DNA from 2 places in the Bariatricus sp. SGI.019 genome. Region 1 is predicted to be linked to the other one. Evidence: riboswitches for the same ligand, from Rfam matches in the RefSeq annotation. Region 1 holds a riboswitch; the other holds the start of a gene.

What was found. A riboswitch is a leader RNA that binds a small molecule or an ion and turns the genes downstream of it on or off. The one in region 1 is predicted to bind thiamine pyrophosphate.
Region 2: it holds a riboswitch for thiamine pyrophosphate, as region 1 does, so the genes downstream of both, thiS (sulfur carrier protein ThiS) here and thiC (phosphomethylpyrimidine synthase ThiC) in region 1, are expected to answer to the same signal.

Annotation. Positions count from the first base shown of each region.
Region 1 is NZ_JBNPOQ010000037.1:47-9,312, reverse strand. It holds gene ACQRD1_RS14330 (HAD family hydrolase) at 1-609, shown strand, start outside; partial or broken gene ACQRD1_RS14325 (IS1634 family transposase) at 758-1,444, opposite strand; gene ACQRD1_RS14320 (glycoside hydrolase family 30 protein) at 1,477-2,646, shown strand; gene ACQRD1_RS14315 (glycoside hydrolase family 43 protein) at 2,666-4,312, shown strand; gene ACQRD1_RS14310 (PH domain-containing protein) at 4,397-4,804, shown strand; gene thiC (phosphomethylpyrimidine synthase ThiC) at 5,404-6,714, opposite strand; TPP riboswitch at 6,889-6,997, opposite strand; gene mscL (large conductance mechanosensitive channel protein MscL) at 7,171-7,605, shown strand; gene ACQRD1_RS14295 (hypothetical protein) at 7,707-7,835, shown strand; partial or broken gene ACQRD1_RS14290 (polyphosphate kinase 1) at 7,989-9,266, shown strand, end outside.
Region 2 is NZ_JBNPOQ010000014.1:29,897-53,205, forward strand. It holds gene carB (carbamoyl-phosphate synthase large subunit) at 1-537, shown strand, start outside; gene ACQRD1_RS10180 (CorA family divalent cation transporter) at 1,115-2,029, opposite strand; gene ACQRD1_RS10185 (Na/Pi cotransporter family protein) at 2,029-3,738, opposite strand; gene ACQRD1_RS10190 (substrate-binding domain-containing protein) at 3,806-4,693, opposite strand; TPP riboswitch at 4,835-4,941, shown strand; gene thiS (sulfur carrier protein ThiS) at 5,118-5,315, shown strand; gene thiF (sulfur carrier protein ThiS adenylyltransferase ThiF) at 5,319-5,957, shown strand; gene ACQRD1_RS10205 (thiazole synthase) at 6,012-6,788, shown strand; gene thiH (2-iminoacetate synthase ThiH) at 6,801-8,015, shown strand; gene ACQRD1_RS10215 (thiamine phosphate synthase) at 8,008-8,601, shown strand; gene ACQRD1_RS10220 (hypothetical protein) at 8,613-9,584, opposite strand; gene ACQRD1_RS10225 (hypothetical protein) at 9,622-10,611, opposite strand; gene ACQRD1_RS10230 (M18 family aminopeptidase) at 10,766-12,070, opposite strand; gene fliB (flagellin lysine-N-methylase) at 12,036-13,184, opposite strand; gene ACQRD1_RS10240 (DegV family protein) at 13,199-14,062, opposite strand; gene ACQRD1_RS10245 (TetR/AcrR family transcriptional regulator) at 14,212-14,769, shown strand; gene ACQRD1_RS10250 (MerR family transcriptional regulator) at 14,720-15,532, opposite strand; gene ACQRD1_RS10255 (MATE family efflux transporter) at 15,615-16,940, shown strand; gene ACQRD1_RS10260 (NYN domain-containing protein) at 16,978-19,716, opposite strand; gene ACQRD1_RS10265 (prolyl-tRNA synthetase associated domain-containing protein) at 19,801-20,352, opposite strand; gene ACQRD1_RS10270 (helix-turn-helix domain-containing protein) at 20,371-21,072, opposite strand; gene brnQ (branched-chain amino acid transport system II carrier protein) at 21,283-22,443, shown strand; gene ACQRD1_RS10280 (DUF554 domain-containing protein) at 22,430-23,116, opposite strand; gene ACQRD1_RS10285 (MATE family efflux transporter) at 23,136-23,309, opposite strand, start outside.

The sequences.
Region 1 (9,266 bases):
ATAAAAAATATTGTTTTCGATATGGGCAATGTACTTCTTGATTATAATCCAGATGTCTGCCTGAATTATTTTCTGGATAATGAAGACGACAAAGCTTTGATTAAAAAAATATTATTCAATGGGCAGGAATGGATAGATGCTGACCGGGGACTGCTGACTGATGAGGATATATATGAGCGTGTAAAGGATCAGATTCCAGAGCGCCTTCATCCTGCACTTAAGAATTGTGCAACGAGATGGCATATGTGTATGAAACCTGTCGATGGTGCAAAAGAATTCTGTGAATATGTGAAAGAAAATGGATATCATCTATATGTTCTGTCTAATGCAAGTACCTCTTTTTATGACTATTTTCCAGAATTTGCACCGATTTCATATTTTGATGGAATCGTGGTATCCTGTGATATACATATTATAAAACCGGAAAGAGGTATTTATGAATATTTACTGAATCAATATCAACTCATTGCGGAAGAATGTTTCTTTATTGATGACAGACCGGAAAATATTGAAGGCGCAAGGCAGATTGGAATGAATGGGGTAGTATTTTACGGTGATTTCCAGGAAATCAAAGAATTACTCTTACAGATAACAGACGAAAGAATATAGTTAGCAGACCAATTTGGCTGCTTTGCTTGACATATGCAGACAGGATTGCTATGATAATCCCATCTTTGACAGTTAATAAAAGACAAAACAGCCGCAAAGCCTGTATTTATGGGCTATGTGGCTGTTTGTTCGTTTGCATCGATATGTGCTATATTTTTGCTTTTGTGCTAGTTATCTTTTTTGTCTTTGAAATAATTCCTCGCATGGAGGCTTTTGATATAAATTCAAAGTCTGTTCTTAATCCAAATGAACTGTGAAGAGCATCTGTTAGTTTTGTGCGTTTGTAAGAAGGAATGTAACCACTGTCCTTGCTTAATAGTGTCATATTCATACCACGTAATGTTTCCAAAATCTGAGTGCATGTAAACCCTTCCCCCAGTTTCTTTTCTAATAATCTATATACTAAGAGACTGATATAACACGTAAGAAAATGTGCTTTGATACGATCGTCTCTCTGTACATAGACGGGTCTGGCTTCAAAATCGGATTTCATGATTCGAAAGTTTTCTTCGATTTCCCAACGTTGCTTGTTAATCTTAATGATTTCCGATGGGTTATCTTCAAGGTTTGTTACAACAGCATAAAAACCATCATACATGGATTCTTCATTTATGCGTTCTTCATCCAATTCATAAACAGACTTATCTGCGATTTCACCATCTGGTGTAATGCTAGTCTTTTGAATGAATCGTGCAGGGTCGTTTTGATTCTTTCCTCGTCTGCATTTTCCTGGAGACTGAATCATTTTCAGTGCACGGTCAATCTGACGACTACGAATTTTTTGTTGATAAGCTTTATATTTAGGAGAGTAAGTAACAATAATCGTTTCATCCATTCGGAGGTGCAATTACTGATGCCGCAGGATATGTGTTTTCTCACTTATCCAGCGAACAACAGGACAAAATGTTATCAACTTATTTTGCATCGGAACATATGGGATATAATCAAGTCAGAATTCATATGGACAGTTGTGATTTTTCCACCCATATGTATGAAGCAGATCCATATAAGGATGATACGGAACTTGAGAAATTTTCTTTCGCAGATACTGAAAAATACATTATCCCATTATTAGAAGCAGCGGAGAAAAAAGCCGGAAAGAAGTTAAAAATCATGTTGTCTGCATGGTCACCGCCGGCATATATGAAGACCAACCATGGAAGAAAAGAAGGCGGTTCTCTGAAATACGAATATCGTGCACGTTGGGCAGAATATCTGTGCCGATATATCAGAGAATTTAAAGACAGAGGATTTGAAGTTGTGTGGATGTCTGTACAAAATGAGCCAAAAGCTGTTCAAGACTGGGATTCCTGTGTCTATACAGCAGAAGAAGAGAAAGTATTCTTAAGAGATTATCTGGTACCAGCTATGAAAAACCATGACCTTGATGATATCGAAATATTCATCTGGGATCATAACAAAGAGCGCATTTTTGACAGAGCAGAAGCAATCATTGATGAGACAACAGATTCTATGGTTGATGGACTTGCTTTTCACTGGTATAGTGGAGATCACTTTGAGGCATTAGACCTGGTTCATCAGATTCATCCCGACAAAAAACTGATACTTTCCGAAAGCTGTCTGGAATTTGGCAAATATGATAAAGATGCTGAAGCGGAGAACGCCGCTCGCCTCGCCCATGATATGATTGGAAATCTTAATCATTGGATGGTTGGTTTTTATGACTGGAACATATTACTAGATGGAGAAGGCGGACCGAATCACACGCAGAACTACTGCGAGGCTCCTTATATGTTTGATATGGAGAATGACCGGTTAATAGATCGCATGTGTCTGGGATATTACTGCCATTTCGCAAATTTTATAAAGCCAGGAGCAATAAGGATTGCAAGCACAAAGTATACAGATCAGTTAGATCTGACGGCTTGGAAAAATAATAATGACAGTATAGTATTTGTATTGCTGAATCGGCAATCAGAATCTAAGACTTGTTATCTTCGTATTGCAGGTCAGCAGTTTGAGTTTGTGATTCCGCCGAATTCCATTATCACTGGACAGATAGAAGAGAATTGTTAATATAGGGAGAACATAAATTATGATAAAGAATCCAATACTTCCCGGATTTAATCCGGATCCATGTATCTGCAGAAAAGGGGAAGATTATTATCTTGCAGTTTCCACATTTGAATGGTTTCCTGGAATTCCAATCTACCATTCTAAGGATCTGAAGAACTGGGAACTATATACTCATGTTCTGACAGATGACCAGGAAGTAGACCTAAAAAAATTACCTTCTGCGAAGGGAATCTGGGCACCTTGCCTGACTTATTGTGAGGAAGAGGATCTGTTCTATGTGGTATATGGCATTATGAATTCTATGAATGCCAGATACTTTGACGTAGATAATTATCTGATCACAGCAAAGGATATCAAAGGTCCATGGAGTGAACCGGTCTATCTTCATTCTTCTGGCTTTGATGCATCAATATTCCATGACGATGACGGACGTAAATGGGTTGTATCCCTTGAATGGGAGACGAGAGAAGGCTATGAAAAACCAGGAGCAATCTGTATGGTGGAATATTCACCGGAAAAGAAAGAAATCATTGGTTATCCAAAGCGAATCTGGAGTGGCGGAACAGACAGAGGCTGTATTGAAGCACCCCATTTGACTAAAAAGAATAGCTATTATTATATTATGTGTGCAGAGGGTGGCACAGGATATAATCACTGTGTGACCATGGGACGTTCAGCTAATATCTGGGGGCCATATGAAAAAGATCCCAAAAATCCAATTGTGACATCGGTTCCGGGAGATTCTTATGAGCGTCATGATCCAGATCATTTAAAGCCGAAATACTATAATTCAGAATCTGTACTTCAAAAATCAGGACATGGAAGTTACGTAGAGACACCGGATGGCGAAGTCTATCTGGTTCATCTGACTGCACGGTCGTTTGTACCGGAACTGCGCTGTACACTTGGAAGAGAGACGGCAATTCAGAAAATGATGTGGACGAAAGATCATTGGCTTCGCATGGCAGACGGAAGTAATCTGGCAAAGGTTGAAGTTCCAGAAAGCACTCTTGCGGAATATCCGGTTGCACAGATTCCGGATTATGATGATTTTGATTCCGAAGAACTCGGCATCTGGTATTATGCTCCAAGAATGATGCCTCAATCCTTTGCAGATGTAAAGGCTCGTCCGGGTTACGTCAGAATCCGCGGACAAGAATCCCGTACATCACTGAATAGGGTCAGTATCCTTGCCCGCAAGCTTACAAGTGTCTATGCCAGAATTACAACAAAAATGGAATTCGTCCCAGTAGTTCATCAGCATAGTGCTGGGCTCATCTTATATTATGACAATATGAATTATATCAATCTCAGAAAATATTACAGTGAAACGTTGAGCCAGAGTGCATTGTCAATTATTCAGCTTGAAAATGGAGAGAAAACAGAATTCTTAAATTCTCGGATTCCGATAGAAGATGGCCCAGTCTATCTGCGACTCTACATTGAAGGACGTAAGTCCTGGTTCGAGTGGAGCCTGGATGGAAACAAGTATCAAAAGATTGGAAGAGTCTTTGATACAACAAAATTTTCGGATGAATATTGCAAATATGGAGAATTTACAGGAACCATGGTAGGAATCACCTGTGCCGACCGTGTCAAGCACAAACATTATGCCGATTTTGACTTTTTCGAATATGTTGCAGATGAAGACAAAAATGTAGAATAAAAGAAAACAAAAAAAGATTGTCTCCGTTGAAATTCGTATGTATAATAGCAGTAGCAAATACGAATGAACAACGGAGGCTTTTTTATGACATTCAAAGGGAAAATCGATATATGGTGGTATGTAGTTATCGCACTATTAAATGGGGTTACATTGGGAATTACACTCAATGTCGGATTTACAACGGTATGGGGATATCTGATTTTATTAGTTTTAGTAGATTTATATTCTATTCCCGTATTATTTAGAAACGAAGTTATTGTTGATAAAAAACAAGTAGTAATACATTTTGGATTATTGACAAAGACTCTCCCTACACAAGAAATCACATCAATACGGAAAATGAAAAATTATTCAGCATCCTTTGCCGCATCCTTTGACCGGGTAGGAATCGAGTCGAAAAGAATGAGTACCGTTTTCGTTGCATTATACGAGAATCGAGAATTTGCAAATGAACTAATGAAGCTGAACAAAAAGATTAAATATGTAATTTAGTTAGGAATTTAGATTAGTTAGTTGGTAATTGGAAGGTGTACGGCGCAAGGAAGCTGGATAGGCTGGTCTGTTTCCGTCCAGCCTATCCAACTCCCTTGCGCCTGACATTCCCAATTACTGAACAAACTCATCTGGAGGAATTCCTGGCGAGAAGCGCAATGGGGAGCGATGTTTTTATACTATTTATCATTATTTCAATGGAAGAATCAGTTAGTTATTCTGCCTGTTTTTTGACAATATCATTACTGATATCTTTCCCTCTGCATGACGCGCAGGAATCCTCCCGGATGAGGAAGTTGCGGATTTGGGGGATGTCAGGCGAGAAGATGGATGGGATGGTTGCCATTCGTTGGACAAGCGATAGAATCCGTTACAGGAAAAGAAGCAGATATTTTGTGCGAAGATTTGGCTTCAAGCCAGATCTGAGAAGGCTGCTGAGCCTCGAAATCATCAAGATTTCGGGGTGAATCAGCCTGGTCACAAAATATCTGCTTCTTTTCCTGTTATGGATTCTTAGCGAAGGACTCCGCAATGGCAACCATCCCATCCATCCTCTCGCCGTACACACCCATTACCAACTAACTCATCTAAATTCCCATTTACTCGTCAAAAATACTTACAATTTCTCCATCCAGGATTCGATTCGTATTTTTTACTGCGCAGAAGTTTCCACACATACTACAGGTGTCTTCTTTTTCTGGTTTTGCTTCTTCACGATAACGACGTGCTTTTTCAGGATCCATGCTAAGCTTGAACATTGCTTCCCAGTCAAGGCGTTTTCTTGCTTCACTCATCTGATAATCCCAATCTGTTGCGCCAGGAATTCCTTTTGCTATATCAGCTGCGTGTGCTGCGATTTTTGCAGCTACGATACCTTCCTTTACATCAGCAGCATTTGGAAGACGTAAGTGTTCAGCCGGAGTGACATAACATAAAAATGCAGCGCCAGATGCAGCTGCGATTGCGCCTCCAATAGCAGAAGTAATATGGTCATATCCAGGAGCAACATCGGTTACCAATGGACCAAGTACATAGAACGGTGCACCATGACACAAGGTTTTTTGAATTTCCATATTTGCAGCGATCTGATTCATAGGCATATGTCCAGGTCCTTCAATCATAACCTGTACATCCTTGGCCCAGGCACGCTTGGTCAGTTCTCCCAGGGTAATCAACTCCTCGATTTGTGCGGTATCAGTAGCATCTGCAATACAGCCTGGACGACATGCGTCTCCAAGGCTCATCGTAATATCATATTCACGACAGATATCAAGGATCTCATCATAATGTTCATAGAACGGGTTCTCTTCCCCGGTCATTTCCATCCAGGCAAACATAATGGAGCCTCCGCGAGATACGATATTCATCAGACGTTTGTTCTGTTTAAATCTTGCAGCCGTTGCGCGATTCATACCACAATGAATCGTCATAAAATCCACACCATCTTCTGCATGCATTCTTACAATATCCAGCCATTCCTGCGCAGTAATCTGTCCCAACGGTTTGTGGTAATAAACGACTGCATCATAAATTGGAACTGTACCGATCATGGCAGGGCATTCTTGTGTGAGTTTACGACGAAAACTTCTGGTATCTCCATAGGAACTTAGATCCATGATTGCCTCTGCTCCCATTTCTACAGCAGAACGTACCTTCTCATACTCCATATCCACATCTTTCCAGTCGCGGGAGACTCCTAAGTTGACATTAATCTTTGTAGTTAACTTAGCGCCTACTCCGCTTGGATTCAAAGAAGTGTGTTTTTTGTTGCATGGAATGATAATCTCTCCTTTGGCAATTGCATTGCGCAGATCTTCTACATCCCAGTGTTCTTTTTCTGCAACAATTTTCATTTCAGGTGTGACGATACCCTGACGGGCAGCATCCATCTGTGTTGTGTAACCAGACATATTCTTTTCCTCCTTCACTTTGCTTTTAATGAACATATTCATTAAATTTTATAGTGCGGCAAAAGGTGGTGCTCCCAATCTGCCGCATGAGGTATTGAGAAAGAGCAAAAGTGTGCATTCTCGCGAAATGTTTTTATAAAACAAAAAACGGTACGCAAAGGAAGCATACCGTACATAATTCATACTTTATGTCCCTACGTTGGCATTATCCAAATCAGGTCATGGGTTAAAGCACACTAGCTTACTCTCAGCCTGCTTAAAGCAAGCACCCCTTTTATACTTAGTTATTATATCGTGCTTTTTTGTGAAATACAATAACAAATTATTGAATTTGATTTTCAAGGAAAGAATGATGCGTCTGTTAATATCAGAAAATGTAGTAATTATTCTGTACAGTTTATAGACTATTTATTATAATGATTAATAACAGTTCGATCATAAGGAGGAAGACGAAAGATGAAAAACTTTATAAAAGAATTTAAGGAGTTTATCAGCCGTGGCAATGTCATGGATATGGCAGTAGGTATTATCATAGGCGGTGCGTTTACCAGTATTGTGTCTTCATTTGTAGAAGATATCATCAATCCAATTCTTGGATTATTTGGAGGAATGAATTTTGACAAGCTGTCCTGGAATATTCTTGGTGAGGTGACCTTGAATTATGGAAAATTTTTAACAGCTGTCATCAATTTCCTGATTATGGCATTAGTACTGTTTATAATCATCAAAGCAATGAACAACGCTGCTGCAAAGTTTGCACCGAAAAAAGAAGAGGAAGAAGCGCCTGTAACGACAAAAACTTGTCCGTTTTGCAAAAGTGAGATTGCAATTGATGCACTTAGATGTCCACATTGCACTTCTGTGCTAGAGGAAAGTCCGGATTTAACATAGACTTAAACGTGATTTCATATAATAAAAATAATTCTACGATAAATTATCTTTATCAAAAGATATATTAAGTATTATATGAACCATGAAAGGATGTCTGTGTTATGCGTAAAGAGAGAAGAAACCGGAAACAGATTAAAAACGATATGATAAGGTACTATTCCAGCATGGAATCTAAAGTTGATCCAAAAGCAAAAGAAATATTTAAAAGAAAACCATATAAAGTAGCTTAGATTCAAAAATCTCCGTGACAAAATCACGGAGATTTTTTTTACATGAATTTAACATAGATTATAAATGCTCTTTTTGTAGTTGTGATATATGTAATACGATATAAACTTATACAATACTGATAAAGAAAGGTGTATACAATGGATAATATGTATATGAACAGAGAATTATCCTGGCTCAAATTCAATGAACGAGTACTGGAAGAAGCAGAAAATCCATCTGTGCCGTTATGTGAAAGGCTGACATTTATGTCAATCTATCAGACTAATATGGATGAATTTTTTATGGTGCGTGTGGGTTCACTTTTTGATCAGACATTGCTTCAAAAAGAAATCCGGGAGAATAAGACAGGGATGACTTCTCAGGAACAAGTAGATGCAATATTGAAGCAGACTCGTAAGACAGACTGCCGTAAAGAAGCTGTCTATGACGAACTCATGGAATGTATTGCAAAAGAAGGAATTCAAATTTTAAGATTCCAGGATATTGATTCCGAAGGATGCAAGTATCTGGAAAAATATTTTGATTCAGAGATTGCCCCACTAATTTCGCCAACTGTTGTAGGTAGACGGCAGCCATTCCCATTTCTTCGCAATAAAGAGATATATGCAGTTGTTGTGTTGGAAACAAAGAATAAAAAAGAAAGAATAGGTCTGATTCCATGTACCGGTAGTGTATTTGGCCGTATGGTCAATATTCCTGGCATGCAGGGAAGTTACATATTGACAGAAGAATTAATTTTACATTTTGTATCAAAAATATTCAAGGGCTATAAGATTAAATCAAAATCCCTTATGCGCGTTACAAGAAATGCAGATATTGACGCGGACGCTCTGTATGATGAAGATCTGGATTACCGGGAATTTATGGTAGGTATCATTAAGCAAAGGAAGAAGTTGGCACCAATCCGTCTGGAGCTTTCAAGAGAAATGGATTCTTATGGCATCTCCCTTCTTTGTGATTATCTCGAATTAGGAAAGAATCATGTGTTCAAAACTTCAACACCGCTTGATCTTTCTTTTGTATTTCAGATACAAGATCTTCTTCGAAAAGAAACCAAACTGTTCTTCCCCAAAAGAACATCTCAAAAATCAGATCAGTTTCAGGAAGGAAGAAGTATCATAGAACAGATAAAAGAAGAAGATAAGCTTCTTTCTTATCCTTATGAATCAATTCGCCCTTTCTTACATCTGTTAAACGAAGCCGCAGAAGATAAAGATGTAGTTTCTATCAAGATGACTTTGTACCGTGTGGCAAAGCAAAGTAAAGTGGTAGAGGCATTGATCGAAGCTGCTGAAAATGGCAAAGAAGTAGTAGTATTAGTTGAACTTCGTGCGAGGTTTGATGAAGAAAATAATATTGAATGGTCCAGACGCCTGGAAAATGCAGGATGTCAGGTCATCTATGGACTCGACGGTTACAAAGTGCATTCA
Region 2 (23,309 bases), on a different contig from region 1:
ATGTTCCAGGAAGTAGATCCTGTATTAGGACCAGAGATGAGATCTACCGGCGAAGTATTAGGACTGTCTTCTTACTATGGGGAAGCATTCTACAAGGCTCAGGAAGCTGCACAATCCAAGCTTCCACTGGAAGGCACTGTTCTGATCTCTGTAAACCGCAAGGACAAAGCAGAAGTTGTTGAGATTGCTCAGAGCTTCGCAGATGACGGTTTCAAGATCATTGCCACCGGCAATACCTATGAACTGATTCGTGCTGCCGGAATCGAGGCAGAAAAAGTAAAGAAATTATACGAAGGCCGTCCGAATATTCTGGATATGATCACCAACGGAAAGATTGACCTGATCGTAAACTCTCCGGTCGGCAAGGACAGTATCCATGATGACAGCTACCTGAGAAAAGCTGCAATCAAGGCAAAGATTCCTTATATGACTACAATTGCCGCCGCAAGAGCCACCGCAAAAGGTATCCGCTATGTAAAAGAACATGGCAACGGAGAGGTGCAATCCCTGCAGAAGCTGCACAGTGAGATCCACTAGGGGAATCTTGGATGAGATTGTTTTTTGATTGAGAGTGTACGGCGCGAGGGGTGGATGGAGGGTTTGTAATCCGATGCCCTTCGCTAAGAATCCTTAACAGAAAAAAGAGTGATAATTTTGCAACCAGGCTGATTCACCCCGAAATCTTGATGATTTCGAGGCTCAGCAGCCTTTTCAGATTTGGTTTGAAACCAAATCTTCATGCAAAATTATCACTCTTTTTTCTGTAACGGCTTCTATCGCTTGTCCAGACGGATTACAAACCCTCCATCCACCCCTCGCGCCTGACATTCTCAATCGCAGGAACATCTCATCCGGGGAGGGATTCCGCCCCTTACGCTTCTTGGGAATCCCTGCCGGTAGTTGGCGGAGAATTCGAGGAGATGGGCAGATTGAGAAGGCTAAGCGGAGCGTAATGAAAATCCTTGCCCGCGATGTTGGCTCTCCAGAGAAGAGCGCCTTTGCGCGAATCTTTGGAGAGTTTACATCCCGGTGCAAGAGTTGAATGAGAGCGAAGCATCGAAGCAATCTGCCCATCCCCTCGAATTCGGCCCCCAACCACCAAGATTTCCCCTCTTCACAGCATCTTCTTTCTCTTGAAGAACAGGATGCAGAATACGACTACGATGAGACTAAGCACACAGACGCCGGGATATCCATGTTCCAGGCCTGGCATGTCTTTGAAGTTCATTCCAAACCATCCAGTGATCAGTGTCAGTGGGAAGAAGATGGTCGATACCACGGTTAAAAACTGCATATTTTTATTCTGTTCGGCATCTACCTGAGACTGATAGGCATCTCTTACCTGTTGTGCATATTCCAGAAGATGCGCCGTTCTTCCCATCAGTCGGTCTGCACGGTCGGCGATGGTTCCAAAGTAGCGCAGCTGCTTCTTGGCAAAGAATCCATTTTCATTCTCTTCCAATTCCTTTCCCATATCCATCAATTCATCATAATATACCCGCAAAGTCAGGAGTTCCTTGCGAATTGGTATGATCTCATTCTGGAACCCTTCGGTCTTTCCTTCCAGGACTTTTTCTTCCATTGTCATAATCAGACGCTCATAGCGTCCCAGAAGTTCCAGGTCTCTGCTCATGAACTGCGTGATGAAATTATAGATAAATCGTTCTTTGGTATTCCCTTGCTTAGACTTGCTTCTTCGAATCCTCACGATCAGCCGTCTGGCAAAGTCATCATCATCGATGATCACAATATGGCGTTGATTAATGAAGAAGAGGATTCGATATCTGCTGCCCAGAACATCCAGTAATTTGGGTATACAAAGAGACCCTGCCAGACATTCCTGTTGGGTCTCGATCTTACAAAAACATACTTCTGACAGACTGATATCACCTTCGTATATCATCCCGGCAAGCGACATGGCTTCTTTCGCATGCCGGGAATCTGTGATAAATACTGCCTGTTTGTTTTCCTGTATTAATTGGTTTTCATCGATACTTTCTAAAGTCTCTCCCAGAGCCAATATCATCATCAGGCCTTCATTTCCTCTCCATTTGCTGTTACATTAATGAAATAATTCAGATCTACCTGTCCCAGGGCTGCATCTGCAATATTCATACAACTATTACTCATACGATCAATGCTGTGCAGAATCTGGTTAAATGGCGCCGTAAGGTTGGCCGCACATTTGCCCTTTCCAACTCTGGTCATATGGCCTTTTCTCATATTGATATCAAGTTCAATCACTTTTTCTTTCTTCTTAAGAATCTTCTTGGCATTCTCCAGATCGCCTGTGGTCATCGCCTGCATTGCCTCTGAATACATACTTTCTATCATATTCAGAATCTTCTCCAGATCTTTCATGGCATCTTTAGAATATTTGTATTTCTTTTCTATCTTATCTCTAATGCCTTCTGCTACATCCTCACACAAGGATCCCATACGGTCAATATCGCTTAAGACATACATAATTCCTGCCGTCTGGGTTGCCTGTTCTTCTGTCAGTACACCGGCAGAGAACAAATCTGCCAGGTATTCTGTAATTCTTCCATTCAGATTGCTTGCAATCGCTGCTTTTTCAAATACATCTTCCAAAAGCGGCATTTCCTCTTTCTTTACTGCTTTCGATGTATCCTGAAGCATCGTTCTGACCACTTCGCCGCAGTGAACCACTTCTTTTGCAACAAGCTGTAATGCTGCTGTCGGCTGGCTGACCAGTCTCTCATCCAGATACAACGGTTCTGCCGGATCATAAAGCTCTTTCTTTCCATCCGGTACAATGCGCATTACAATCTTGACCATCAGCCAGATCAGCGGAATCCAGATCAATGTCATTACACAGTTAAACGTCGTATGTGCATTGGCAATCTGCCGGGAGATTACTTCCACTTCTGGTCCTTTTGGAGATATCATCTGCACAAATTTGGCAAATGGATTGATAAACCAGATGAACAGAAGACATCCTGATATATTGAAGATACAATGTGCAACCGCTGTTCTCTTGGCATCTTTTGGCTGGCCTACACTGGCAAGTAATGCCGTAATTGTTGTACCAATATTATCGCCAAGAAGAATCGGAATGGCACCGGTAAGGCCAAGGATACTGGTCACTCCATCTGGTCCTGCCTGTGAAGCGAAGTTCTGAAGTACCGCAATCGTGGCACTGCTACTCTGCACGACTAATGTCATCAGAGTACCCACTGCAACGCCAAGAATCGGGATATCTGCAACCTTTCCGATCATATCGGTAAATACCGGACTGGATGCAAGTGGTTTCATGACATCTCCCATGGTCTCAATTCCGAGGAATAACAGACCAAATGCAAAAAGAGTCTGGCCAATGCTTTTTGCTTTTTCTGATTTTGCAATAAAGGAAATAATAAATCCGAGAAAGATAATTACATATATGTAATCGCTGATCTTAAATGCAATGATCTGCGCTGTCATTGTGGTTCCGATATTGGCACCAAGAATAATTGAGATTGCCTGCGGCAGATTCATAAGCCCTGCGCTGACGAATCCAATTGCCATGACTGTTGTCGCACTACTGCTCTGAAGTACCGCTGTTGTCAATGCTCCGGCTAACACTCCAAGCACCGGGTTCTTCGTAAGCATTGCAAGAATGCTTTTCATCTTCTCTCCTGCCGCTTTCTGGAGGCATTCGCTCATCATATTCATCCCATAAATAAATATTGCCAGTCCGCCTAACAGGCCAAAGACTATCTGTACTTTACTATCCATCTTAATCTCCTTCTATCTTATGAACTTGTATTTGAATCTATAGGAACGTTTTCTGATTATTCATACTCTATCCAGCTTCATTTAACTCTTTCCACTCATTGATATCACCGGTATAGATTTTCTTTAATGTGTCCAATGATATATCTTCCAGTGGATTTTGTTCATTTACAATGACTGCAATATTGTCATTGGCAATGATTTCATAATCAAGTAATTCTGCCTCATAATCTTTTAAGTCTCTGGAGGCCATTCCAAAATCACACTTTCCGGACATCGCCTGATTCAATCCTTCTGTAGAATCAGACTGTTCAATCTCAATCTTTGCATTCGGATTAATCAACATATAGGCTTCTGCCAGTTCTTCCATAAGTGGTGCAACAGAAGTAGATCCATTTATGGTAATCGTTCCGCCGGCCTTATTCGACAGAAACGTACTGCTCTTCGCTACCGTTTCATAATTCTCCCCTACAATCTCCTGCCCTGCACCGTGGATATAAGTCAGGAAATCCTCTTCTACCTCGTTTAGCTCTCCTACATATGTCAGATAAAAGGAACGGCTCAGAGGATACTTTTTATCTCCGGCATCTGCCGCAATTCCTTCCACTTTCAATTGCTTCATCCCTTCTGCTTCCTGTATCGAGCCCTCTGATACATAGCCAATTGCCGCATCATCATCGCTTACCATATCTATCACTTCTTCTGCATTACCGGCAATCTGTGCATCCGTCCGCGTCTGATCCGCCTGATCTTCTGATTCTGCCTGAAAATCTGCAAGCCGCGCAAATGTACTCCTTGTACCGGAACCTTCTTCTCTGGAGATCACCTGTATCTCTCCCAGTTCATCCAGCCCCTCTACTTTTACAGTATCCTGAGACTCACTGCTGTCCTGACAGGCAGTGCTGCCGATCACAATACTTGCTGCAAGTAAAACTAATAAGAATTTTTTTACTCTCATGCATGTTTCCTCCTATTTTACGTTATTCAGCGTACTCTTCTTTTGTAAAAACAGAATCGGGGAATTGTTAAATCTATGTAAAATCATTATTTTTACAAAATTGGTTGACTTTTTTTTCATATTTTCCTATACTAATTCCTGTAAACAGAAACGGGGAGCTTATGTACTAGGCTGAGAGGAAGTTGAGAACTTCGACCCATATACCTGATTTGGATAATGCCAACGTAGGAACGTATCGAATAAAAATGCGGGAGATGCTTTGGTATCTCTCTTTTTTTATACAGAAGGCCTTATCTTAAAAACAGAATACGGTAAAGTTGAGAGTGAGCGAGAGTTCATGAAGGGGTGCACCACCACGGGTGTATTACTTTGTGAACTCTTTTTTATATCTGATCACTTATGACTGCCGGGAAAGGAGACACACATGATCACAGTAAATGGACAGGCTGTTTCACTGGAAAAGCCTATCACCGTTGCCGAATATCTGGCTCAGAACCAGTATCGGATCGAACGGATTGCCGTAGAGATGAACGGCGAGATTCTTCCTAAGAAGAATTATGCTGCCGTTACACTGAAAGATGGAGACAAACTGGAAGTGGTAAGTTTTGTAGGAGGGGGCTAGAATATGAAACAACTTACAAAAGAACAGATCTATGAAGCACTCAATGAGCGTCATTCCCCACAGGTTCAGGAATTACTGTCTCAGGGAAGAGTTGCCATTGCAGGTCTTGGCGGACTTGGATCTAATGTTGCATTTGCACTGTCCCGTATCGGCGTCGGACACTTGCATCTGATTGATTTTGATGTCGTAGACATTACGAATCTGAATCGTCAACAATACTTTACAGAGCATATCGGTATGTATAAGACCGATGCTCTGAAACCACAGCTTCTGCGGATCAATCCCTACCTGGATATCCGCACAGACTGTGTAAAAGTCACAGAAGAGAATCTGCCGGAATTATTTCAGAATGATTCTATTATCTGCGAAGCCTTCGACCGTCCGGAGGCCAAGGCTTTGCTGGTCAATGGAATCCTGGAACATTTTCCTGAAAAGAAGCTGGTATCCGGTTCCGGTATGGCAGGATATGGAAGCAGTAATTCCATCCGCACCCGGAGGGTCACTTCCAACTTCTATCTCTGTGGGGATGAGACCACCGAACCTTCTGCCGGAAATGGACTCATGGCTCCGCGGGTTGCTATCTGTGCCGCCCACGAAGCAAATATGATTACACGACTCCTTCTGGGCGAAACCAGCGTATAATCTTCAAAAAAAGCATCGAAAACTATGAATAATCAAAGAAAGAAGGAAACATCTATGAATCAGAATGACGATAAATTTATCCTAGGCGGACATGAATTTACTTCCCGCTTTATCCTGGGTTCCGGGAAATTCTCCTTAGAACTTGTGAAAGCCTGCATCGAGAAGGCAGAAGCACAGATTATCACACTGGCACTTCGCCGTGCAAACGAAGGTGGACTTGCCAACATCCTGGATTATATCCCGGATAATGTAACGCTCCTGCCCAACACTTCCGGAGCCAGAAATGCAGAAGAAGCAGTCCGTATTGCCCGTCTTTCCCGTGAAGTCGGCTGCGGAGACTTTGTGAAGATCGAAGTTATCCACGACTCCAAATATCTGCTGCCGGATAACTATGAGACCATCAAAGCTACGGAAATCCTGGCAAAAGAGGGATTCGTAGTAATGCCATACATGTATCCGGATCTGAATGCTGCCAGAGACCTTGCAAACGCCGGCGCTGCCTGCATTATGCCGCTTGGCTCTCCAATCGGCTCCAACAAGGGGCTCTGCACCAAAGATTTCATCCAGATTCTAATTGACGAGATCGATCTTCCAATTATTGTAGATGCCGGTATCGGTCGCCCTTCTCAGGCCTGTGAAGCTATGGAGATGGGTGCCTCTGCAGTCATGGCTAATACTGCCATTGCCACTGCCGGTGACATTCCGGTAATGGCAGAAGCATTTAAAAAGGCAATCGAGGCCGGAAGAAGTGCATATCTGTCTGGTCTTGGACGGACGATTGAAAAAGGCGCCAGTGCTTCTTCCCCGCTGACCGGATTCTTACAGGATTAAGGAGGTGTACAGATGAAGGATGAACACGTAAATGAAAGTATCTTAAGTGAAGAGATACTGGAAGACCAGAAGAAAAACCGGATCGATCATATGACCTATCTTCCTGATATGGAAGTATTAGAATCAGATGTTATGGACCGAGTCATCTCTGAGATGAATCAATATGATTATGACCAATATACAGAAGCCGACGTAAGACAGGCTCTTGCCAGAGATAATCGGACACCGGAAGATTTTAAAGCTCTTCTTTCTCCTGCTGCACTTCCACTTCTGGAAGAGATCGCACAGGCTGCACGGAAGGAGACAAGAAAGCATTTTGGCAACAGTGTCAATATGTTTACGCCCCTTTATATTGCCAACTATTGTGAAAACTACTGCATCTACTGTGGATTTAACTGTCACAATAAGATCAACCGCGCCAAATTAAATGACCGAGAGATTGAACTGGAGATGGCTGCCATTGCCAGGACAGGTCTTCAGGAAATCTTGATTTTGACCGGTGAAAGTCGTAAAATGTCTGATGTAAAATACATTGGAGAAGCCTGCAAAATCGCAAGAAAATACTTCAAGGTCATCGGCCTCGAAGTGTATCCGATGAACTCCGATGAATATGCATACCTTCACGAATGCGGTGCCGATTATGTGACCGTATTCCAGGAAACCTATAATTCAGACAAGTACGAGACGCTTCATCTTGCCGGACATAAGCGGATCTTCCCTTATCGTCTGAATGCACAGGAACGTGCCTTAAAGGGTGGCATGCGAGGAGTCGGATTCGCTGCTCTTCTTGGTCTGGATGACTTCCGCAAGGATGCATTTGCCACCGGATATCATGCCTATCTTCTGCAGCGCAAATACCCTCATGCAGAGATTGCATTCTCCTGTCCAAGGCTTCGTCCGATCATTAATAATGACCGCATCAATCCAAAAGATGTTCACGAACCTCAGCTTCTTCAGGTGGTATGTGCTTACCGGCTCTTCATGCCATTTGCAAGCATCACTGTATCCACCCGTGAATGTGCCCGTGTCCGTGACAATCTGGTAAATATTGCGGCCACCAAGATATCTGCCGGTGTCAGCACCGGAATCGGCAGCCATGTCGATGAGATTGAAGAAAAAGGAGACGACCAGTTCGAGATCTCTGACGGAAGATCCGTTGATGAAGTATACAACGCCCTTCTGGAGCATGATCTCCAGCCAGTCATGAATGATTATGTATATGTATAAAGGAGAAAATATATATCAGAATATCATCGCAGTCAGCAACCGCACGATCTGCTCCCGGCCATTGCCGGAACAGATTGCGCGGATCTGCCGCTTACATCCGAAAGCAGTAATCTTAAGGGAAAAGGATCTTCCGGAAGAAGAATACCGTGTACTGGCGCGTGAGATAATGGATATCTGTAACGCCAACCATGTTCCCTGCATTCTCCATAGCTTTCTGGAAATTGCACATGAACTGCACTGCACATCCATCCATCTGCCGCTTCATCTGCTTCAGGATTACCGACAGGAGCATCCTGCCATTCTTAAGCACTTTTCTGTCATCGGCACCTCCGTCCATTCCGTCGAAGATGCTAAGAAAGCCCAGGTACTTGGCGCTGCTTATCTGACAGCCGGTCATATCTATGCCACAGACTGTAAAAAAAATCTGCCCCCGCGAGGAACAGATTTTTTAAGACAGGTATGCCAGAGTGTGGACATACCTGTCTATGCTATTGGCGGAATACATCCAGATGCGCAGCAGTTATCCGAAGTACTATCCTGCGGCGCCAGAGGTGGATGCATTATGTCCGGAATGATGAAGCTGTAATTCTTCTCTCACTATTCCATTGTGTAGGAAGCCGTACCTATGGATGTATATGTATCTGCATCCATGACCTCAATGGAGAATTCCAGGCTCTCGATATCATCCATCGTTTCAGCATCTACTTCATCAAAACTAGATAACTCTCCGATAACTTTCACCCCTGCCTCCATGATGTACGGAACATTCAGAAATGCATCCATCATGAAATCATTCACCGAAAGATCCTCATCCGATACGAAGACTGCTTTATCGGAACTATTTTCAACAAATACATCGATCGTCAGCTCTTTGTCCTCATCAAGTTCTTTTCCAAGAACAACGATTCGGATACCATCCTGATTAAATATCTCATCTCCTTCTATCTCTGGGAGCTTGAGTTCCCCATCATATGCATCCGTCTGAACCGTTACTACTTCTCCCCATGGCAGATCTTCTGCACCGAGCGTTTCCTCATCCTCTGGATCGGTAAATTTCATAGCTGACATGGAAATATCTATCTGCTGTACATCCCCCAGATACTTTTCCAATGAATCGTTCAAATATACGCTCAATTCAACGGTTTCCGTCTTTCCTGTATCTATAGTGTGAAAATAATTTTCTACAAATTTGTCAAAGTCATCTCCCGTCTCTTTCTGCATTTCCAGTATCGATGAAATATTCTCACTTCCCATAAACTCGCTATATTCATCAATCATATATCCGTTGATATTCAAGCTGGTTTTATCTACCGCAATCATTGAATCCGTATTATTTTCCACTTCAATAAGTATTGCGTGTGAACTTGTGTCTGTAATCTGATATCCGGTAACCGTCATCTTGACATCTTCCTGGTCATAGACAACCTGATCACATTCATACTTTGTACCGCTGTTCTTCTTTTCTTTACTCCCTGATGACTTTGTTCCTGAAGAACTATTTCCACCACATCCGGCCAGCCCCAGTACAAGGGCCAGGACCATGAGCATTGCTGTCCATCTTCTTTTCATACGAGATCCTCCAATCTTCTCCTGTATTCTTGTGTCTTTATGGTGTATAGGTCAGCATTCCTGTATCTGCGATTAATCCTTCATCGTCATAACCATAGAACCAGTTTGCCGCATCGAATATTTTCAATCCAAGTTGCATTTCTTTCACATCTTCCACTGCGCTTTCATCCGGAACCGTCTCATCATACCAGATGACCAGAGCATCGACGGAATAGGTCCCTGCCGGTATCTCAAAGGAATTCATATCTCCGCCTTCTTCCGGGACAAATCCGTCGACAGACACGTCATAACTTTGTAATATAATGTCCATATCTGTTGTATTCTCTACATATAGATATAATCCATAATCCATGCTTGAAAATGCAGATAATTCCTTTGCTACAATACGGACACCATTCTGATTATATAATTCTGTTCCTTCTGCGATTGCATCCGTGTCCATATTGTCATATGCAGATGTCTGGATGTTCGCTACATCTGATGTATACAATACGGAACTATCATCATAATAATCTTTACTGGAATCTCTGACTGTAAACTCTACATCAACGCTTCCTACCGTATCAATCCCTGCTTTTTTCAAAAATTCATCACTAGATGGGTTTAACGGTAATGTTTCGTTTGCCTTCTTGCCTGCCGGCACATCACACAGATTCACTCCGAAATAAGCATCTGGCATATAGCATCCATTTACAAATAACTTCGATACCGCGATGCTGATTCCATACTCTGTGTCGTTCTCTATCAACAATTTGATCGCCGGTTCTTTGCTATATTCATCATTTTCAATAGATGTAGCCGTAACCTTAAGTCCTTCCCAGTCGACAAGAACCGTTTCATCAATGGTCAGATCCTTCTCTTTTGACTTTTTTTCAGAAGATTCCTTTTTTTCTTCTGTTTTCTTTTCTTCTTTTTGCTCAGCAGAACCTCCAGAATTCCCACACCCTGCCGCACTAAATGCCATTCCCAGCACCAGAACCAGCACAAGTGACAGTTTCCCTAGTTTCCTCATACACTTTCTCTTCATACACTTTCCTCCTGATTTGTCTTTAGATGTATTGATACAATCATTTTATCATCTCTATATCTCTTGCTTCAACGCGGTGAAACTTAACATTTTTACTGAGCAAAATAAAAAGGAAAAGACAGACCAGGTAATCTATCTCTTCCTTAAATAAATCTTATCTAATCATGTATTCTCCCGAACCGGTTTCCACAACTGATGACTGATAGAATTCCTTAGCAACCCTGATCAGATAATCCGTATCTTTCGCTCCGCCGGTCTCATAAGGAGAATGCATTGCGAGCTGTGCTAATCCAATATCTATCGTATTGACAGCTACCTGGGTTCCCGATATGTTTCCGAGTGTAGAGCCTCCAAGGATATCCGATCGGTTCACATAGGTCTGATATGGAACTTTCGCCCTCTCACAGAGCTGTGTGAAGATTGCTGCTGCCATTCCATCGGTCGTATACTTCTGATTGGCGCTGAACTTTATCACAACTCCACCATTCGGATAAGGCCGGTTCGTCGGGCAGGCCTTATCCGGCTGATTCGGGTGCACGCCATGAGCATTGTCAGCAGACAACATAAAACTGGACGCCAGAGCCTGTCGGTATTGACTGGATGTCCTCCCAAGGCTTTCATTAATCCTAAGAAGTGTATCGAATAAAAATGTCGATCCGGCTCCCTGCTTCGTGCTACTTCCAACCTCTTCATTATCAAACACGCAATGAACTGGAATACTTTCGCCATCTGCTGCCTGCAGAAATGCCTGCAAAGATGCAAATGCACACTGCAGATCATCCAGACGTCCAATCGAAATATATTCTTCGGATGCTCCCCAGACACTTCCTTTCATACGGTTATATAAGAACAGATCATTTCCAACAATGTCTTCTTCCTCCACACCTGCCGCCTCTGCGACCCGCGCCATGAAGGTCCCTTTGGCTGATTCACAACCATACAGCGGAAGCATGTCCTTCTGGGCATTGTACTTATAGCCTTCATTGGCTTCTCGATTCATGTGGATCGCAAGATTCGGAATCATGCATAAGTCACGGTCCACATTGACCAGCTTCGTAACAAGACGATTCCCCTCCCTGATAACCAGCCGCCCTGCAACTGACAGCGGACGATCCAGCCAGGGAGCGCAGAGCATCCCCCCATATTTTTCCACATTTAACTTCACATAATGGTTCTCCACTTCCATCTCTGGATACTCCTTAATACGAAAACTTGGGGAGTCGCTGTGGCTTGCCATAATCTGAAAACCAAGAAAATCTCTCTTAGGAATCCGAAATGCAATGATTGCGGAACTATTACGAATCACATAATAGTTGCCGCCTTCTTCCAGTTTCCAGGCACTTCCTTCCAAAAGCTGAATATAACCCTGCCCCTCTAATTCTTGCTTCATATTTTCAATCGCATGAAATGGGCTGGGACTCTTCTCAATGAAAGTAAATAATTTCTGTACTGTATCCATAGGTTCTATTTCCTTTCTCCATCAATTCCAGATTCTGATCCGAATGTTCTATTTCTCTCGAATATCGATAGACAACATTCACTACATCCTCGAAATCCAATTGCTTCTCATTTTTAATCCAACGAGACAACAGAATTTCCCGAATTAAAAACACACTGGTGACTGACATCTGTACCTTATTATAAGCCTGTCCATCATAGACAGCACCACAAAAATATGTAAAGATAAAATATACCAGTAACTGTTCCCTCTGTATCTTCCACTGTGGCATATTTTCCTCCATCCAGTTTCGGAATTCCTGATGTAATGCTTCATATCTAAGGGAACCTGCCGTATACAGAGCATGCTCCGTTTCCTTTAACTGTATCAGCCATTCTTCCCGAAGCAATTCCAGGGAATACAGATGCTCGAACATGTTCTTTGCCCATGTGTATCTCTGTTCTCTATGATTGCTGCCCTCTTCCATCTTCATGCGGACGAATTCCCGTGCCGATTCTGTCTGATATTTTACAAATACTTCATCACAGGAAAATATATCGCCCTTTTTGATTCGCACCTGCATATCATGGGCAATCCCGAGTACAAGACCAGCCCTTAATTCCAGACTGATCTCACGGTTCTGGAGAATCTTCACCATAATCTCCCGGCCTTCTACCAGCTTTGAATAGAGAAACGGATCATAATCATCGTACTCTTCTTCTCCATCTTTTTCAAAATTTAAAAAGGTCACCGGTTCTTCCTTTGACAAGAGAATCCTTGCCACTTCTGGGCAAGACACCGATAAAGTAATCTCCCGGACGCCTTCAAATTCTTCTACATGGCGGGGATATAGGCGGCAAGTTTTACATAGACTGTCCTTTCCCAGATTGCAATACATATCACACAGATTATCTTTATTCAGAAATGCACATCTTTTCTCTTCTGACTGTCGAAATGTCTCCTTTCTCCAGTCTATGGACCGAAACAGCTTTCTTCGGTAATTCCCCTTTACTTTCTTATAGCGGTGCAAAGATCTCTTATCAACTACGATCTGCCATCCTGCACAACAGGTGTCTTCACATTGATCTGCTGTACAGGTAAACATATGATAATAATCTGGAATTGTATACAACATATCATTTTGTCCCTTTACTTAACAATACTAAATCCGATCCCTATAGCCCCCGGTCCGGTATGCGTTGCAATACACATAGACAAAGGATTATAATAAACTTCTGCCCATGGGAAAGCCTTTCCCACTTCGCTGCACCATTCCTCTGCTTCTGCGGCCGTCAATCCCGCTCCTGCTGTGCCAATCCTTATTCGACTTCTGTCCATCTCTGAAAATCTTTCTTCTATATCTTTCTTTAGAGCTTCGATCATCTTATCCTTTCCTTTACGCATCCCACGAACTTTTGCAAATGCATCCAGACGTTCTCCCTGTATAGTAAGGACTGGTTTGATATTGAGCACTGCTCCTATAGCTGCACCTGCCGGAGTGACTCTGCCGCCTTTTTTCAGATATTCCAATGTATCCACTGTAATATAAATACTAGAATCATAAGCTCTTGCTTCCAGATCTTCTTTGACTGCCTTCGCAGATGTTCCTGCAGCAACAAGCCTCACGGCTTCCATAACAGCTTCTCTCTGCGTAACAGAGATTCTGTGATTATCTACGACCTGAACTTTACCATCATAATCATCGGACAAGAGAATCGCAGTTTCACAGGAATTACTCAGTCCGCTGGACATCGGAATATATACCAGTTCTTCATATCCCCCGGCCAACACCTTGTCCCACAGATCCATCACATCCCCCGGAGAAGGCTGGGATGTTGTGACATCGATTCCGCTCGTGAGGCTTCCATAGAACATCTCCTGAGTAAGATCCTGCCCCTCATATCTCGTTACTCCATCAACAATGACTGGCATAGGGAGAATGAATATCCCTTCCTTTTTTGCTTCTTCCTGTGTAATTCCACTGTTACTGTCTGTTACGACTGCCGTTTTCATCCACTTATATCCTCCTGTTTCAAATATTCTTTTACAACTTGAAATAAATTCCCATTCTATTTATAATTAGATGTGACAAATTGTAACATCTCAGAATTTTTAATTCAAGATAATTACTAATAACTGTTACAAATCAGGGGGTTTTGTTCATGAATAAAGAACGGAAAAATCAATCTAATATCCTTGCAAAGGAATGCATTGTTACCGCACTGATCCAATTATTAAAGGAAAAACCTTTATCCGCTATATCGGTCTGCGAACTGACAGAAAAGGCCGGCGTCTCCCGAATGACTTATTACCGTAATTATCAGTCCAAAGAAGATATATTTGCTTCCTATCTGGAAGATGCTTTGATGAATTACAAGCAGGAAGCAAAATCTCTGTCACTGGACAAACATTTCTATTCTTCAGAAAATCTTCTGCACTGTTTTTCTTACTTTGAAGCACATCAGGAATTTATTGACAGTCTCTTCAAAAGCGGTCTAAGCCATATGCTCCTGAATGCAATCAGTCAGTATGTCCTGGAGACCTGGTATCACCCAGGAGACAGCATCGAACTCTATTACTGTCTTCAGGCTTTTGCCGGTGCATTGTATAACCTTTATATTACCTGGTCCTCGAATGGTTTTAAAGAATCACCAGAAGAATTGGCAGAGATCATGTATCGAATCGTGCCTTCTCCTCAACCCGAATCTGTAACTCTGTAATGTGTTCTTCTTCTCTTCCAGATACATGGATATCCACCCAGAGGATCTCATACACATCACCGACCATCCGATACCCATGTTCTTTCGCATAAGCAAGCAACCTGGGGAGACACTGATAATTCTGGTTGCAATTGCCCCGGTAACTGATGGTAAGGTATTCTCCGCCCGGTATGACCATATCGCCCTCCGTATCTATGATAAACACACCTTCATATTCCCGGCATCTTTGGTTCCTTGCACTTTCTGCCAAGATTACAGAACCGATATGATTGCTTCCTATGATATAGGATTTATCGGGATTCTTATTCAGAAGCTGCTTGATCAGCACATCCATCTCTTCATCCCGCTCATATCCTTTCTCGATATAATAACAGCTTCGATCTGGCAATTGCTGTAACTGCACGACTCCAAGCACTTTTTCTTCACATTCTGAAAGAGTTTCAATACGTTCTTCTACATTCTTCTGTAGTTGCCTCAACTTCTCCTGCTTCTCTTCGATCATATGAAGCTCTTCCATCAACAGTTCTTTCGTAGAACTAACCGTATGATGCTTCAGGTAATCCCCAATCTGTTCCATGGAAAAACCAAGTTCTCTCAATTCACGAATAACATTCAACCGCCAGATATCATCCAGATGGTAGAGACGATACTGATTCTCTCCACGCTTTGGCTTTAGTATTCCCAGTTTTTCATAATATCTCAGAGAATCTGCCCCGATATGGTATAGCTGTGATATCTCTCCGATTTTAAAATATTTCTTCATATAAATCCTTTTTTCTTTCATTTTCACTTGACCTTAGTATTATACCAAGGTTTAGTATAGAATACAACAAGGAGGTTTTACTATGAAGTTAGAAGGAAAATCATTACTTCATGATTTCTTTCGTTTTATCATTCCATCGCTAGTTGCCCAATGGGTATATGCACTTTACACGATGATAGATGGCATGTTCGTTGCCAGAGGAGTATCTGAACTGGCTTTGTCCGGTGTCAATATTGCCATGCCATTCGTTACCTTCCTTTTCTCCGTGGCATTATTATTTTCCGTAGGTTCCTCTACCATCATTGCCATGCTGTTAGGAGAAAAAGAAGATGCAAGAGCAAGGGAAGTATTTACCCATAATATTCTAACCGCCATTATTGTGTCTCTGTTGATTACATGGATCGTCCTGTGGAAATCCGAAGAGATTGCGTTATTCCTGGGAGCAACGGAACTCACCATGGATTACGTCCAGACATACCTGAAAACGATTGCATGCTTCAGCGTCTTTTTTATCTGTTCTTATTCGCTGGAGGTATTGATTAAGACCGATGGTTATCCTATGAAAGCAACGATTATCGTCACTACCGGAACGATTCTCAACTGTATTCTGGATTATCTGTTTGTCATCGCTTTTCACAAAGGAGTCTGGGGCGCAGCATTTGCGACAGGTCTCTCACAACTGTGTGTTGTATTACTGTATCTGACTCACTTTTGCAGTACCAAGACCCATATGAAACTGGTGAGGTTCACGCCATCTCTGTCTCTTATGTGGCGTACCATAAAGATCGGTCTGTCTTCTGGAATCACAGAATTCTCAGCAGGAATTGTCATCTTCCTGTTCAACCAGTCGATTCTCGCATATCTAGGCGAAGAATCCATTGTAAGCTATACCATTGTCACCTACGTCAGTACCATTGTGGTCATGTCGATGGCAGGTATCGCTCAGGGAATTCAACCTCTGGTCAGCTATCATTATGGCAGGAAGATGCCACAGAATTATCATCGTCTTTTAAAATATGCTCTTTGCTTTGGGACGGTGTTTTCCATTGCAGCTTTTCTGATATCCCGGGCGATTGCAAGTCCACTTGTAAACTTGTTCATCTCACCGGAATTAGCACAACTTCGGGCCGATTCTGTAAGAATCTTTTATACATTTTCTTACTCCTTTCTGCTCTGTGGGTTTAACGTGATTATTGGCGGATTCTTTACTTCAATCGAATACCCCAAGTCTGCCATGGCCATCTCTCTGGGAAGAGGATTCATCTTTGTTGCCATAAGTCTCCGGATCCTGACAAGACTTCTTGGGGGAAATGGTATCTGGATGGCAGCAACACTTGCAGAAGGAATGTGTCTGGTACTTACACTGGTATTATTCATGTATTACCGGTCAACATGCACCCATTCTTAATGACCCTCCAATCAAAACAGGAATGTCGGATGCATAACTAATCTTCTCCTATTCTTTCTTTTCTTCCTAATCTTATATCTTCCATCTCTTCGGCCATCTTGGCATCCATATGGTCGAAGAGATAATTCTTATTACTTTCGCGACGGCTTTCATACTCCTCCCGGATCTGACGTCTGACAATCTCTACTTCTTCCCGGAATTCCCTGGATGAGATCAGTGTTCCTCCCTGTCCCAGAGTAACGACCTGTTCTACACCGTCTGACGTAACAACCGTTACGTGATATTTCTTTCCAATCTGATGAACGACCTTCTCAATATACTGATCCGCCGTCTCTGCTTCCTTGGTGTATACCACGTGGATATTGTGATACTTCTGGATCTCCAGCGCATAGCCATCCACCTTATAAGCATCAAAGACCAGTATGACTACACATTTCTTAAAGCCCTGATAATTGCACAGAACATCCATCAGCTTATTTCTCGCTGCTTCGATATTCTCCTTTGCCAGTTCCTTAAGATCATCCCATGCAAATATAACATTATAACCATCTACCAGAAGATACTCCTGAATCTCTTCTTTCTTCTTCGTATGTCTCTCTTTTTCAGCACTTACCGTTCTGGACGCAGGGCTTAACCTGCGCTCTACTTTTCCATAGGTTCGGATAAATATCTCTTCTAATTCTTTCTCTTCCTGACGACTTAAAAGCGCCTGGCGGCTTCTTCCCTTGTCTGAGCGATTCCCTGTATGGCTCACAGTCTTCGGCTGCAACAGCTTCTCTTCCTTTTCCAGCTGGCTTTCAATATGCATATATTCGGGAACCTGATTCCAAGGAACTACGAATCCTGCGCCATGAGAACAGAATACGGAACCGGTCGGGTTATCCAGATCTCTGTCCGGTTCGTATCCACTAATCTCAATCACCTCTTCTGCATTATGGCAAGGTTCATACCCTCTGAACGTACAGATCAGCTTTCCGCGGCCTCTGGAATAACTGTTGACTTCTCTCTGGTAATCCCGCATCGTTGCTACCGGCGCACTTCCAGTCAGAATCGCCATCTCACCATGCGTCTGAGGCGGCTGAAATTCGCCGGACATCTTCTGGATATCCGTCATAGCACGTCCCACCATCTCAGACGGAACTTCCAGACAAAACTCATAATACGGCTCCAGAAGAACGCTCTCTGCCTGCATCAGTCCCTGACGCACGGCACGATAGGTTGCCTGACGGAAATCTCCGCCCTCTGTATGCTTCTGATGGGCTCGTCCTGCTGCCAGAGTAATCTTCATATCCGTAATCACAGCACCTGTCAGCACTCCGCGATGCTCCTTCTCTGCCAGATGGGTCATGATCAGACGCTGCCAGTTCTTGTCCAGCATATCTTCACTACAATTCGTATCCAGAACCAGACCGCTGCCCTTTTTCCCCGGTTCCATGATCAGATGAACTTCCGCATAATGGCGAAGCGGCTCAAAGTGTCCCACACCTTCTACCTTATTCCGAATTGTTTCCTTATATACAATATTTCCCGTGTCAAAGGATACCAGCACATGGAAGCGCTCCTGAATCAGGCTCTGCAAGATCTCAATCTGCATTTCTCCCATAAGCCGGGCATAGATCTCTCCTAATTCTTCATTCCATACGATCCGAAGCATCGGATCTTCTTCCTCAAGCTGCCGAAGATTCCGTAACATGGTATGTACATCACAGCCTTCCGGCAGCAGAATCCGATAATTCAGCACCGGTTCCAGCATCGGAGCCTGAGATTCCTTCTCTATGCCAAGACCTTCTCCCGGATAGGTATGACTCAGACCAGTCACCGCGCAGATACGTCCGGCTTCTGCTTCTTGTATCAATTCATACTTTTCTCCTGAATAGATACGGATCTGATTCACTTTTTCTTCCCAGCGTTCTTCATCCTCTACATGATTTGACATATGATTGGACAACATGGATTTGACCTTCAAGATTCCGCTGGTAATCTTCAGGTACGTCAGACGATTCCCCTGCGAATCACGGGATATCTTAAACACTTTTGCTCCAAATTCCTTAGAATGCGCAGAATCCTTCGCTGCATAAGGCAACGTATATCGTTCCATTCCATCCAGGAACTCTTGAACTCCCTGCAATTTTAACGCTGAGCCAAAATAACATGGATAGACTTTTCTCTGCACGATCAATCGGGCAATCGTCTCTTCACAGAGTTCTCCGGTCTGCAGATATTCGTCCAGAGCCTCCTCTTCACAGGTTGCCAGATTGTCATATAGTATCTCTTTCTCATCATCAAAGGCAATGCAGCCTTCATCCAGACTATGTTTTAATTCATCCAGCAGCTGTTCCCGATCCGTTCCATCCTGATCCATCTTATTTACAAAAAGGAAGGTCGGAATCTGGTAACGCCGCAGAAGATTCCACACAGTACGGGTATGTCCCTGCACGCCGTCCATTCCACTAATCACAAGGATTGCATAATCCAATACCTGCAATGTTCGTTCCATCTCTGCCGAGAAATCCACATGCCCCGGAGTGTCCAAAAGCGTCACCTGTGTCTTTCCAAGTTCCAGGACTGCCTGTTTCGAGAAGATGGTGATTCCCCGATTCCGTTCCAGTTCATAAGTATCCAGATAGGCATTCTTATGATCCACACGCCCTAATTCTCTGATCTTTCCGCCGAGATACAAAAGGCCTTCTGAAAGAGTGGTCTTTCCCGCATCTACATGAGCAAGAATACCTACGCATATATGTTTTTTGGGTTTATTCTCAGATATCACATCCATAGAAAAAGCCCCTTTCTGCAATAAATAATCATCTGTAATAACCTGATTATTATATCACAGGAAGGGGCAGAAGTCGACTAATGATTAATGTATATTCCCATCTGTCAGCGCAACTTTTATATAATCATGATGTACCAATTCCAGATATTTTCCGAATACATCTGTTGTCTTCATTTTTATACTGGATGTGTTCACACAAGGATGGCATGCGAATTCTTCATCTTGCAGCACTTCTTCATCTACCAGCAGCTGTACACGGTTCTCCGGGTCGAAGATCAATCCCATAATGGTTGCCGAACCGGGTGTGACATTTAGATATTTTTCCATATCTTCTGCCGATGCGAAGGACAATCTGGATGTAGGAATCTGCTTCGATAATTCCTTTGTCTGCAGTGACTTCTTTCCCGGCATTACCAGCAGATAGAATGCGGTCTTCTGGCGGTTGCACAGGAACAGATTCTTGCAGATCTCGATCCCAAGTGCCTCATCTACTCCCATACATGCCTCAATCGTAGCAACTGGAGGATGATCTACGCGGACATAGGAAATTCCTGCAGCATCCAACACATCATAAACTTTGATTTCTTTTTCTTTGCGTCCATCTGTATTCAACGGGCGTCCTTCATACAATTCCATCTCTTTCCTCCTGAATCGTTATTCCATGAACTGATCAATCGTAAATAAATTATATTTTTTGGAAATCTTTATATCTTCTTTGGTTAATTTTAATCCTTCAATCAACTCATTGTCTTCCTTAAGTACAGAGGATGCAATCATTACCTTGATTGCCACCGGAAGCATCGTCTTATACGATAGACCTGTAAGCATTCCAAGCTTACGGTTTGTAAGGCTTAGGCTGTTAATGCAGCAGATTAGCACCTGTTCTGTAGGATTATTCTGATTCTGAAGTGTATAATTCTCTATAAATTCATATTTTCTGCTCATCCCTGCATACAAAGCTTTACAGTCTCCTGGATTCTGCACATCCTTCACATCATAAAACAACTGAATTCTCATCTGCCCCGAATCAGACAATATGTATCGCTCTATGATACTTCTCAAGATTCTCTTACTTCTTCCATCGTAAGAATACATATACTGCCGATCAAAAAATTCTCCTTCCAGCTCTTCAGCATGAAACTCATCTTCCTCTGCTGCCAGAAGCTGTGACGGAGCAACCTTCAACACTTGTGAAATTTCCTCCAAAGTGGCCATATCCAGCGATATCAGACCCTTTTCATATTTTGAGATTGTAGATTTGCTCTTATGAATCTGCTTTGCCAGCTCTTCCAGAGTCATCTTATATGCCAGACGATATTTCTTAATATTTTTCCCCACTCGTTTGTCAATACTCATAACCTCTCCGTTTCTTACAAATCACTTTTTTTATGAAATATATCCCAAATTTATTTGAAATCACTTTTTTACTAATGATTTACAGAAAAAGTCTCTCTTTAATACATAAACACGAAAAAAGTTTCCTGTCAAGACACTTTCATCAATTTGCCGGGCACTTTTATTCACGTTAAAATAATATCATATTAAAGGAAAGATACTGAGGAAATTATGATGAATCAAAGACAATATAAAGACACCTTCGTGATTGGATTTGCAATATTTGCCATGTTCTTTGGCGCTGGGAATCTTATTTTTCCACCTTATCTTGGACTGATCACAGGCCAAAAGTGGTTTTTAAGTTTTTTATGTTTTATGTTCATGGACATGGGATTAAGTATTCTAACACTGCTCGTTGTTGCCAAATTAGGGAAAGGAGCTTCTGGAATTACAGAACGACTGGGCAGGATCCCTTCTTGCCTGATTCTGACACTGAATGCACTCTGCCTGGGTCCATTGATTGCCATTCCACGTACTGCCGCGACTGCATATGAATTCTCGATAGCACCATTCTTTCCGTCCTTTGACGGGAAATATTTTTCTATTCTCTTTTTTGCAATCGTCGTTTTATTCTGCCTGAAACAGTCTAAAGTCATTGATATTATTGGAACTGTCTTTGCACCTTTGATTCTTTTGGCACTGCTGATACTTATTGTAAAAGGAATTCTGTCACCCCTTGGTTCTATAGATGCTTCTGCCTCTACGCAGAGCGCAGTAGCGGTCGGTGTTAATGCTGGTTATCAGACGATGGATGTGATGGCTGCCATGATATTCTCTGCCTCTATTTTACTTACACTGCAACAAAAACATTACACTGACACCAAACAACAATTTGATATGATTGCCCGGTCCGGAGTCATTGCTGCCGTTATTCTTTTCGTTGTATATGGAGGTCTGGCATATCTGGGAGCAACCGTATCCAGTATCTACCCTTCAGATACTGACCGGGTTGTACTATTAATCGCAATCACTAAGTCCCTCTTAGGAAAAAAAGGAATGATTCTTCTGGGAATACTGGTCTGTATTGCCTGTATGACACCTGCGATCGGTCTGTTATCATCTGCCGCTTCCTTTTTTGAGAAGCAGACAAAAGGCCACATCAGCTATCGTACATTTGTATTTTTATTTGCAGGCACAAGCTGTATCATCTCAAACTTTGGAATCAGCCGGATTCTGGAACTTGCTTCCCCGATCTTAAGTATTCTCTATCCGGTATTAATCTTACTGGTATTCCTTGGATTATTCCAAAAACGTATTACAAAGGATATGTTCTATCGATTTACCGTTTTCGGGGTATTTTGCATCAGTCTGCTAAGTCTTAGAATCCTATAATCTCTTTGCATACAAAAAAGAGAATCGGTACAAATAATGCCGGCAGCATGTCCAACGTCTTAAACTTTTTAATATTCAGGATACTGCAGCCGGTACACATAATTAAGAAACCACCGACTATACATAATTCTGCTACCATCTCATCAGAGAAAAAACTTGCCGACAGATATTTCGTGAGCAGAAAGATACTGCCTTGCCAACAGAACAGAACCCCTGCTGCAAGTGCCATCCCAATGCCATAGGTAGATGCCAGCACTGTACTTGTCACCATGTCTAATGATGCGTTGGTAAACAGATATGTATTATCTCCATAGAGAGCACTCATTACCGGACCTACAATCGACAATGAACCGATACAGTACAACAGGATACCCGTTGTGAGTCCTTGCGCAAGATTCCCTTTGGAATGACTGTCCACAAAGCGATTGAACCGTTCATCCAGGTTCAATTTGGCTCCGATCAGACTTCCTAATACAAGGCTTACGATAAAGAGTACCGGGTATTCACTTTTTGGCATATTGGATACTACTGCATTAATTCCAATTCCAAAAGCCGCAAGTCCACAGGCCTGAAACATTGCATTTTCATATTTTTCTCCAATTCCCTTTTTCAATACGCTTCCTGCAACACTCCCTACAAGAATTGTCCCTGTATTCACAATTGTCCCTAACATCTTATTTCTCGTTCCTTTCTTATCTTATTCTGTTATGTTCCTTTTTTCTCTCCAATGCAAAGCAAATGATAAAGAAGATGATTCCATATACTGTTGATATTGGCGCTGCAAGACCGACCATCATCAGAGATGTGTTCGGAAGGCTTGCCATAAATATAGAGATTGGAATACGGACACAAAATGCAGCTGTAAT